Regions from separate parts of the Aquamicrobium terrae genome, predicted to be linked through region 2. Evidence: riboswitches for the same ligand, from Rfam matches in the RefSeq annotation. Region 2 holds a riboswitch; each other region holds the start of a gene.
What was found. A riboswitch is a leader RNA that binds a small molecule or an ion and turns the genes downstream of it on or off. The one in region 2 is predicted to bind cobalamin.
Positions count from the first base shown of each region.

Region 1: linked by a shared signal. The riboswitch ahead of ACVCNR_RS15565 (CbtB domain-containing protein) and the one ahead of ACVCNR_RS13125 (aromatic ring-hydroxylating oxygenase subunit alpha) in region 2 are both predicted to bind cobalamin.
Region 3: linked by a shared signal. The riboswitch ahead of ACVCNR_RS23345 (ABC transporter substrate-binding protein) and the one ahead of ACVCNR_RS13125 (aromatic ring-hydroxylating oxygenase subunit alpha) in region 2 are both predicted to bind cobalamin.
Region 4: linked by a shared signal. The riboswitch ahead of ACVCNR_RS07845 (TonB-dependent receptor plug domain-containing protein) and the one ahead of ACVCNR_RS13125 (aromatic ring-hydroxylating oxygenase subunit alpha) in region 2 are both predicted to bind cobalamin.

Region 1 is NZ_JBRKLZ010000001.1:3,161,515-3,163,706, reverse strand. It holds gene ACVCNR_RS15575 (pyridoxal phosphate-dependent aminotransferase) at 1-129, shown strand, start outside; gene ACVCNR_RS15570 (histidine phosphatase family protein) at 136-687, opposite strand; adenosylcobalamin (AdoCbl) riboswitch at 747-827, shown strand; gene ACVCNR_RS15565 (CbtB domain-containing protein) at 875-1,078, shown strand; gene ACVCNR_RS15560 (CbtA family protein) at 1,091-1,822, shown strand; gene ACVCNR_RS15555 (hypothetical protein) at 1,831-2,192, shown strand, end outside.
Region 2 is NZ_JBRKLZ010000001.1:2,674,990-2,677,181, forward strand. It holds gene ACVCNR_RS13125 (aromatic ring-hydroxylating oxygenase subunit alpha) at 1-891, opposite strand, end outside; cobalamin riboswitch at 1,010-1,229, opposite strand; gene ACVCNR_RS13130 (ribonucleotide-diphosphate reductase subunit beta) at 1,323-2,192, opposite strand, start outside.
Region 3 is NZ_JBRKLZ010000003.1:55,340-57,531, reverse strand. It holds gene ACVCNR_RS23350 (FecCD family ABC transporter permease) at 1-23, opposite strand, end outside; gene ACVCNR_RS23345 (ABC transporter substrate-binding protein) at 50-1,066, opposite strand; cobalamin riboswitch at 1,220-1,423, opposite strand; gene ACVCNR_RS23340 (ABC transporter ATP-binding protein) at 1,517-2,192, opposite strand, start outside.
Region 4 is NZ_JBRKLZ010000001.1:1,548,814-1,551,005, forward strand. It holds gene ACVCNR_RS07835 (5-(carboxyamino)imidazole ribonucleotide synthase) at 1-6, opposite strand, end outside; gene purE (5-(carboxyamino)imidazole ribonucleotide mutase) at 6-503, opposite strand; cobalamin riboswitch at 629-827, shown strand; gene ACVCNR_RS07845 (TonB-dependent receptor plug domain-containing protein) at 997-2,192, shown strand, end outside.

The sequences.
Region 1 (2,192 bases), 490 kb from region 2:
GTGTTCATCCGCAAGCCGATGGTGGCGGGGCTGGACCGCTGCATCCGCATCAGCGTCGGGCTCGACCACGAACTCGATGTTCTGGCCGAGGAAATGCCGAAGGCACTGGCGGCGGCGCGGGCCGGATAAGCGGCGCTAGAGCGACGCGATCCGCAAGGCCCAGCGGCGTCCGTCGGTGGTGAACCGGGTCAGGCCAAGCGGCTCGACATCGACCGACCAGAAACCTTGCGGCGGGGCCTCAAGCACCGCACAGACAGCGGCGCGGATGACCGACGGGTGGGTGACCGCGAGCGTATGCCCGGACAGGCCGAGGCTCTCTTTCAGCAAGGCCGACACGCGATGCCTGAGGTCGTTCAGCGATTCACCGCCATGCGGCGCGGTTGCCGGGTCGGACACCCATGCCGCCAGGTCCGCCGGATCGAGTTCGGCAAGCCTGCGCCCGGCCCAGGTGCCGAAATCCTGGTCGCGAAGGGCCTCCACCGCCTCCCCGTGCAGGCCGAGGGCGGCAACGGTCTGGACGGCGCGCAGGGCGGGGCCATGCCATACGCGGTCGGCGCGAGGCAGGTTCCCGGCCAGCTTCTGCGCCTGTGCAAGGGCAGCAGGCTCCAGCGGCTCGTCACGCGGAAAAGCCCCGCGCCGGGTCGCCTCCGTCGCGCCGCAGCACACCAGCGTCAGCCGCCCTGCCATGCATCCTCCTTCGCTTGATTGACAGCCATACATGACGGCGACTAGTGTCGGCAAAGGTTACGGATCTGGAAGCTGGTGAAAATCCAGCGCGGTCGCGCCACTGTGATCGGCATAATGCCGGAAGTCAGGCCTTGGTCCGTCTCCCCAGCTTGCAATGACGGGACGCAGTATCCCAGGGAGAAGCACAATGTCTGACATCACATTCGCACCGGAAATCCGTCCGATTCCGGTGCGCGAAATCATGCCATGGGCCGTTTTCGGCGGGTTGCTCATGGTGCTGGCCATCTATTTCGTCGGCGCGGAAGAAGGGGCCACCACCCTGTTCTCGAGCCTGAGCACGCATGAATTCGTTCATGACGCGCGCCACCTCCTCGGCTTCCCCTGCCACTGAAAGCATAGCGCCATGGTTGGAAATCTTCTGCTTCGCGGGATGCTGGTCGGCATCCTCGCTGGACTTTTCGCGTTCGGATTCGCCCGTATCTACGGGGAGCCGCATATCGACAGCGCCATCGCCTATGAAGAAGCGATGGCTGCCGCCTCCGGCGAGCCCGCCGAGGAAGAGGAGGAACTGGTCAGCCGCGAGACGCAGGCGGGCCTCGGCCTGCTGACCGGCTCGGTCGTCTACGGCGCCGCCATCGGCGGATTGTTCTCCCTCGTCTTCGCCTATGTCTATGGGCGTGCGGTCACCCTGGGTCCGCGCGCCACCGCCGGGCTGCTGGCCGTCGCCGCCTTCATCGCCGTGGTGCTGGTGCCGGCGCTGAAATACCCGGCAACGCCGCCGGCTGTCGGCAACCCTGAAACGATCGGCGCGCGCACGGAACTGTTCTTCATCATGCTGATCGTGTCCATCATCGCGGCTGCCGTCGCCGTGGTGCTGGCGCGGCGCCTGTGGAGCCAGCTCGGCGGCTGGAACGCGGGAATCGCCGGCGGCCTTGCCTTCATCGTCATCATCGCCATCGCCCAATATGCGCTGCCGACGGTGAACGAGATTCCGGAAGGCTATTCGGCCGACCTGCTCTGGCGCTTCCGCACCTCCTCGCTCGGCATGCATGCCGTGCTGTGGACGGTGATCGGCCTTGCCTTCGGCGCGGTTGCCGAGCGCGCCCTGCCCGGCGCACGCGCCCGGACGGCCTGAGAAATGCCATGACGCGGCACGCTCCCTTCTCGGCGCGTGCCGCGTTTCTTGTTGCGGTTTTCGCGACCTGCCTTGCTTCACCTGCGGCTGAGGCGCATCGGCGGATCAATCCGGCCGAAATCCAGGGCATACCGATCGCCAGCCTGTCGCACGGCCAGATGGCCGTGATCGCCGATTACCGCAGCGAGATCATGAAGCTCGCGGCGCAGGAGCGGCAGGTGGACGACACCTTCGTGCGGCTGCTGAACTACGGCAACATCCAGTACACCTACTGCCTGTGGGGTCTCGTTCCCGGCACGCTGGGCGACGAGGAAAGCCCGTTCAACGAATGCGCCCACGCCTATCTGTCGGCGGCCCACGCGCTGCTGAC
Region 2 (2,192 bases):
GAGCATCAGCGTGCCGATGCGGTCGGCATGGACCCGGTCGGAGAGGTTGCGACTCACCGAGGGCTTGCCGGTCATGGTGTAGCTCACCGCATCGCGCAGCAGCGGCGCGCGGGTGGCGCGGAACTGGCCGGCTTCGTCGATGCGGAAGCGCGCCGGCAGGCCCGCCGCCTCGCATTTTTGCCAATGCGCCACCATTTCGGGGTCGCTTTCGGCGCCGTTGATGCCGGTGACGCTGGGTGCTTCCGGAAAGGTCTTGCACAGTTCCGGATGGTTGCCGGCGCAATGGTAGCACTCGCGATTGTTCTCCCACACCAGCTTCCAGTTGCCCTTCTCGATGATGGTCGATTCATAGGCGACCTTCGCCTCGGCAAGCTTGTGCGGCGCGAAATAGGGCTCCATCAGGGTGCGGAACGGCTGGAAATCGGCCGGTTCGTCGGCGAGGCAGATGAAGACGTAGCCGGCCACGCTCTCGCAGGCGACGGGCTTGAGCGAATGGGCGGACGGGTCGAAATCCTCGGCCATCTGGCGGGCGAACAGCAGCTTGCCGTCGAGGTCGTAGGTCCACTGGTGGTAAGGACAGACGAGCCGCGCCGAGGTTCCCTTGCTGGCCGTGCACACGCGGCTGCCGCGATGGCGGCAGGAGTTGTGGAACGCCCTGATCCTGCCCTCGCGATCGCGCACCACCACCACAGGATAGGTGCCCACCTGCACGGTGAAGAAGCTGCCGGGCTTCGCCACCTCGCAATCATGGCCGACGAACAGCCAGTCGCGATACCAGATCAGCTCCATGTCGAGCTTGAAGAAATCGGGATCGGTGTAGAAGGGCTGCTCCAGCGACCAGCCTTGCCGGCGGGCGCGCATCAGCCTGAGCATTTCATTACGGGCGTCCATGTCCTGTCCTCGCCAAAGGACTGAACTTGGTGGTGATTTGGGGAAGGAACGGCACCCGCTCGCGCCCGGAAACCGGATCGCATGCCATTCGCTCCTTGACCGCCCACCGCGATCAGTCGAGACCTATGCGCCCAAGGCTGGTTTCCGGGCTCCGGAGCCGTCCCTTTCGGGACCGCCTCGACACCTTCCCGGGGAAGTCTCCCCAGTGGCTCACCGTCGAGGTTTGGGCTCCGCTACCGTTGCGGGGGCAGCGCCGGATTTCCTTTTCTCAAGGGCACCGGCTTCCCAATTCTCCCTTCCGCGCGAAGCGGTCAGGCACCTTAAGCAAGCTGATCTAAACACCATTCGCGCCGGCAAGGGGCATGAGAAAACGACATCGCCTCGGCGCAAAGACGACAGGCGATGTCCTTCATCCTAGGCCCCGCCCGCCGTCAGTCCCAGGCCAGTGCGCCGCCGTTCTGGTATTCGATGACGCGGGTCTCGAAGAAGTTCTTCTCCTTCTTCAGGTCCATCGCCTCGCTCATCCACGGGAACGGGTTTTCGGCCTCGGCGAACACCGGGGCGAGGCCGAGCTGGGCGCAGCGCCGGTTGGCGATGAAGTGCATATATTGTTCGCAAAGCCCCGCGTTGAGGCCGAGGAAGCCGCGCGGCATCGTATCGCGGCCGTAGGCGGCTTCCAGCTCGGCGGCGTCGAGGATCATGCCGCGCACCTCGTCCTGGAACGCCCTGGTCCACAGATGCGGGTTCTCCAGCTTGATCTGGTTGATGACGTCGATGCCGAAATTCAGATGGATCGATTCGTCGCGCAATATGTACTGGTACTGCTCGGCGATGCCGACCATCTTGTTGCGGCGGCCGAGCGACAGGATCTGCGCGAAGCCGGTGTAGAACCACATGCCCTCGAAGATGACGTAGAAGGCCACGAGGTCGCGCAGGAACGACTGGTCGGCTTGCGGAGTGCCGGTCTTGAAATCGGGGTCGTCGAGGTTCTGCGTGTGCTTCAGCGCCCAGGCCGCCTTTTCGGTGATCGACGGCACCTCGCGGTACATGTTGAACAGCTCGCCCTCGTCCAGCGACAGGCTTTCCACGATATACTGGAAGGTGTGGGTGTGGATCGCCTCCTCGAAGGCTTGGCGCAGCAGGTACTGGCGGCATTCGGGGTTGGTCAGGTGGCGGTAGATGGCCAGCACGATGTTGTTCGCCACCAGCGATTCGGACGCGGCGAAGAAACCGAGATTGCGCTTGATCATGCGCCGCTCGTCGTCGGTCAGCCCGTCGGCGGACTTCCACAGCGCGATGTC
Region 3 (2,192 bases), on a different contig from region 2:
CAGCGCCACCACAGGCGCGCCATGGAATGCTGGCCGGCAGCGGCAATCGTCACTTGGCGATACCCAGATCCACCAGCGCGTCGGCCAGCACCTCGATGCCGGACACGGTGCGCATGGTGGCATCCATGGCATGCGCATCCATCACCACGATGCGGTTGTTCTTCACCGCCTCCATCTGGCTGGCGACCGGATCAGTCTTGAGGAACTCGAGCTTCTTTTCATGGTCGTCAGCGGGGAAGCGGCGGCGATCCATCCTGGCGATGATGATGATCGTCGGGTTGGCCTTGGCGATGGTTTCCCAACCCACGACCGGCCATTCCTCATCGGATTCCACGATGTTCCTGATGCCGAGCTTGTCCAGCATATAGGCCGGTCCGCCCTTGCGGCCGGCGACATAGGGATCGATGTTCATGTCGGCACTGGAGAACCAGAACACGGCCGAAACGTCCTTGAGATCGAGGGCTTTTGCACGCTCGACCGCGTCCGCTTCACGCTTCACGAGATCGGCGACGACTTCGTCGCCCTTGTCCTGCACGTCGAAGATTTCGGCAAGCTCGCGCACGCCCTGATGGATGGTTTCGGTCGAGAAGGCGGCGGTGCGAGTGCCGTCGACGCCGACCGAATTGTCCTTGGCCACGCAATCGGCAGGCATCACATAGGTGGGGATACCGACCTCGTGGAACTGCTCGCGGGTCGCCACAATGCCTTCCGGCCCGACATGCCAGATGAACTGGACAGCGACGAGATCGGGTTTTTTCGCCACGACGCTCTCGAAGCTAGGATCGTTGTCGGCCAGCCGCTCGATTTTGTCGTTGATCGACTTGTGCTCGGGCAGCACGTCGGTGAACCAGACGGAGGTGCCCGTCACCTTGTCGCCGAGGCCCAACGCATAGAGCGCCTCGGTGGCGGCCTGCCCGACGGTCACGGTGGTGGCCGGCGCCTTGTCGAAGGTGATCGTCTCGCCGCAATTCTCCAGCGTGAGCGGATATTTCGTGGGCTCGGCGGCCGCATGGGCCGTGAGCAGCGCAAGGCTAGCGGCAGCAAGTGCCAGATGCGGGAAGGTCATGACGCGAAGTTCTCCGATCGGTTTGCAGCGGGGAACGGAGGCTTCGGGCGGGGAACGCAATGAAACGCCACGCATCCGCAAGGATGCGGCAGACAGCCTGATCGGGCAGGGACGGCTTCATCGACAACCTCTCCCGGGCACCCCGCCCGGCATGTTCAGTTCCAGGTGTCGGCAGGTCTCCTGACTGACGGATCAACATCCCTCCCCACCTTCCCGGGCCGAAGCCCAGTGGCATTTTTTGGGGAGCGGACTCACCGCCTACAGTTGCGGGGGCAGTTTCGTTTCGCAGGTTCCTGAAGAAGCCTGCGGCGAATTCCCTCTTCGTTCCTTTCGGAAACCGACGCCCGTTCGTATCGCATCCTGGCGCAGCATTTCAAGCCGAGAAAAGCCATTCCCCCAGATGTCGCTTACGGCAGAGGCGACGCCTTGCCGAAACCGGCGGGCGCGGGCTCAGCGCAGTAGGTGGATAGAAGAAGGGGAGGGCGTAAGGAACACGGTATCGCCGGTTGCGAACAATCCTGCTTCCGCCGGGTTGGGGCTGTCGACCAGCCAATTGCCGAGACCTTCGATCTCGACCAGATATTCGGCGATGTTGCCGAGGAACATGACGCGGCGCACCGTGCCGCGGAAATCGCCCTTGTCCCCGGCAAGATGGATCGCTTCCGGCCGGACGACGGCGGTGACGGTCGTGCCGGCTTCGAGGTCGGGCATCTCGCGCACGCCGATGCGCACGCCGTTGATGTCGACCGCATCCCCCGACAGGATTTTCACCGGCACGAAATTCGCCTTGCCGATGAAGTCGGCGACGAAGCGGCTCGCCGGCCGGGCATAGATTTCGTGCGGCGTGCCGAGCTGCTCGACCACGCCGGCATTCATCACCACGATCTCGTCGGAGATGCTCATCGCCTCGACCTGATCATGGGTGACATAGATCGAGGTGATGCCGACGCGCTGCTGCAACTCGCGGATCTCGACCCGCATCTGCTCGCGCAGCTTGGCGTCCAGATTGGACAGCGGCTCGTCGAACAGCAGCACCTTCGGCTCCATGACGATGCAGCGGGCAAGCGCCACGCGCTGCTGCTGGCCGCCGGAAAGCTGGTTGGGCGAGCGCCGCGCATAGCCCGAA
Region 4 (2,192 bases), 1.1 Mb from region 2:
CAGCATCACGCATCATCCTTCGGTTCGAGGGCAACCTTGTCCGTCTGCGCCGCGCGCCAGGCTTCCAGCCGTCCGGCAAGCGCCGCATCGGTGAGCGCCAAGACGGCGGCGGCCAGCAGCGCCGCATTGACCGCCCCCGCCTTGCCGATGGCCAGCGTGCCGACCGGGATGCCGGCCGGCATCTGCACGATCGACAACAGCGAATCCTGCCCCGACAGCGCCTTCGATTCCACCGGCACACCGAACACCGGCAGCGGCGTCATCGCCGCCGTCATGCCCGGCAGATGCGCCGCACCGCCGGCACCGGCGATCACCACCTTGTGGCCGGCCGCCTTGGCGCCGTGGGCGAAGTCGTAGAGCCGCTGCGGCGTGCGGTGGGCGGAAACGATCAGGCTCTTGTGGGAGACGCCGAGTTCGGCCAGCGTTTCGGCGGAGTGGCGCATGGTCGCCCAGTCGGACTGGCTGCCCATGATGATGGCGACATCGGCTTGGTGGTCGGTCAAGGCCCTGCTCCCGTCAGCAAAGCGGCGACGTAGCGGAATTTTCCCCGGCCCGCAAGGACGACCCATGCCGCAACTGGACCATTGGCCACCGCTGCCGGAATTGACAGGCCCGCCGGGCAGTGGTTAGCGTCGCTCCTGGAATCGGTTCCACATACGGATCAAAAGGGAACACGGTCAGCCGAGCGATCGGCAAAGCCGCGACTGCCCCCGCAACTGTAGCCGCCGAGCCTCTCCCCGATATGCCACTGGGCCGCAACGGTCCGGGAAGGCGGCGGGAGGCGACGACGCGGAAGTCAGGAGACCTGCCGGTTCCGGTCACCCATGCTTGATCACGGGGTGGGATCAGGCGCGGCCGTCCGCTGCGGTGACACGACAAGGTGTTGCCGCGTGCCTTACGGCTGCCGGGTGGAACATGCGATCCCCCTGCCCTTCCGGTCCGCGGTTGAAGTGGAAATCGCCGGCGCGAGACGCCCGGCATTCGGGGGTAAGGACCATGAGAACGACAATTCTGGCCGCAGGCGTATGCGCGCTGGCGCTGACCGGCCCGGGCTGGGCACAGCAATCCGCGAACAGCGACGACGACACCATCCAGCTCGACACGATCGTGGTGACCACGCCGCTGCGGCGCGCTTCGTCGCTCGAGCGTTCAACGTCGTCGGTGACGGTGATCGGCGAAGAAGAGATCAGGAAATCGGCGGCGCTCGATTTGCTCTCCCTACTGAAGACCCAGCCGGGCATAACCGCCACATCGAATGGCGGCCTCGGCGCCGATTCCAGCCTGTCGCTGCGCGGAGCCAGCGCGGCCCAGACGCTCATACTGGTCAACGGCGTGCGTGCCGCATCGGCCACTGCGGGCACACTCAACCTTTCCAGCATCCCGCTCGATTCCATCGATCGCATCGAAATCGCCAGAGGCGGCCATTCGGCGCAGTATGGCGCCGACGCCATTGGCGGCATCATCAACATCATCACCAAGCAGGGCGGTCCCTGTCCCGAGGGCAAAAGCGCCTGCGGCAGCGTGACGGCCGGTATCATGCACCCTTGGGGCGGCACGCTATCGGGCAATGTCGGAGGCGGTACCGAAGATGGCCTGCGCTACTCCTTCGGCGCGAGCATCCTCGGCACCCAAGGCTACGACTACCGCCTCTCGCCCGGCCATGACCTCGACAAGGACGGCTTCACCAGAGGCTCGGTCAATTTTTCCCTGTCGAAGGAAATGGCGGCGGGCGCGATCTACACCGACGGCCTTTACACGCGGGGCAGGAACGAGTTCGACAACGATCCGTTCGGCAACGTCTCGCACACCGACAATTTCTCCGGCCGGCTCGGCGCGCGGCTCGACCATTCGGAGAGCTGGACCTCGACTGTCGAACTGTCGACAGCCCTCGACTACGCTTCCATTTCCCAGGATGGCGTTGCCGGCGACGACTTCGACACGCTTCGTTACGGCCTGCTTGCGACCACCCAGAAGCAGTTCGATCTCGGAGCCACGCACCATATCGTCCAGGGTGGCGTCGAAGCCTATCGCGACTCGGTGAAGAACAGCGCCGTATCCGGGGTGCCCTATGCGGAGACGAAGCGGGACCTTGTCGCGGTATTCGGCCAATATTCGTTCGAGTATGAGCGCCTCACTGTCGATACCGGCCTGCGCTATGACGACAACGAGCAATTCGGCAGCGTCACCACGTA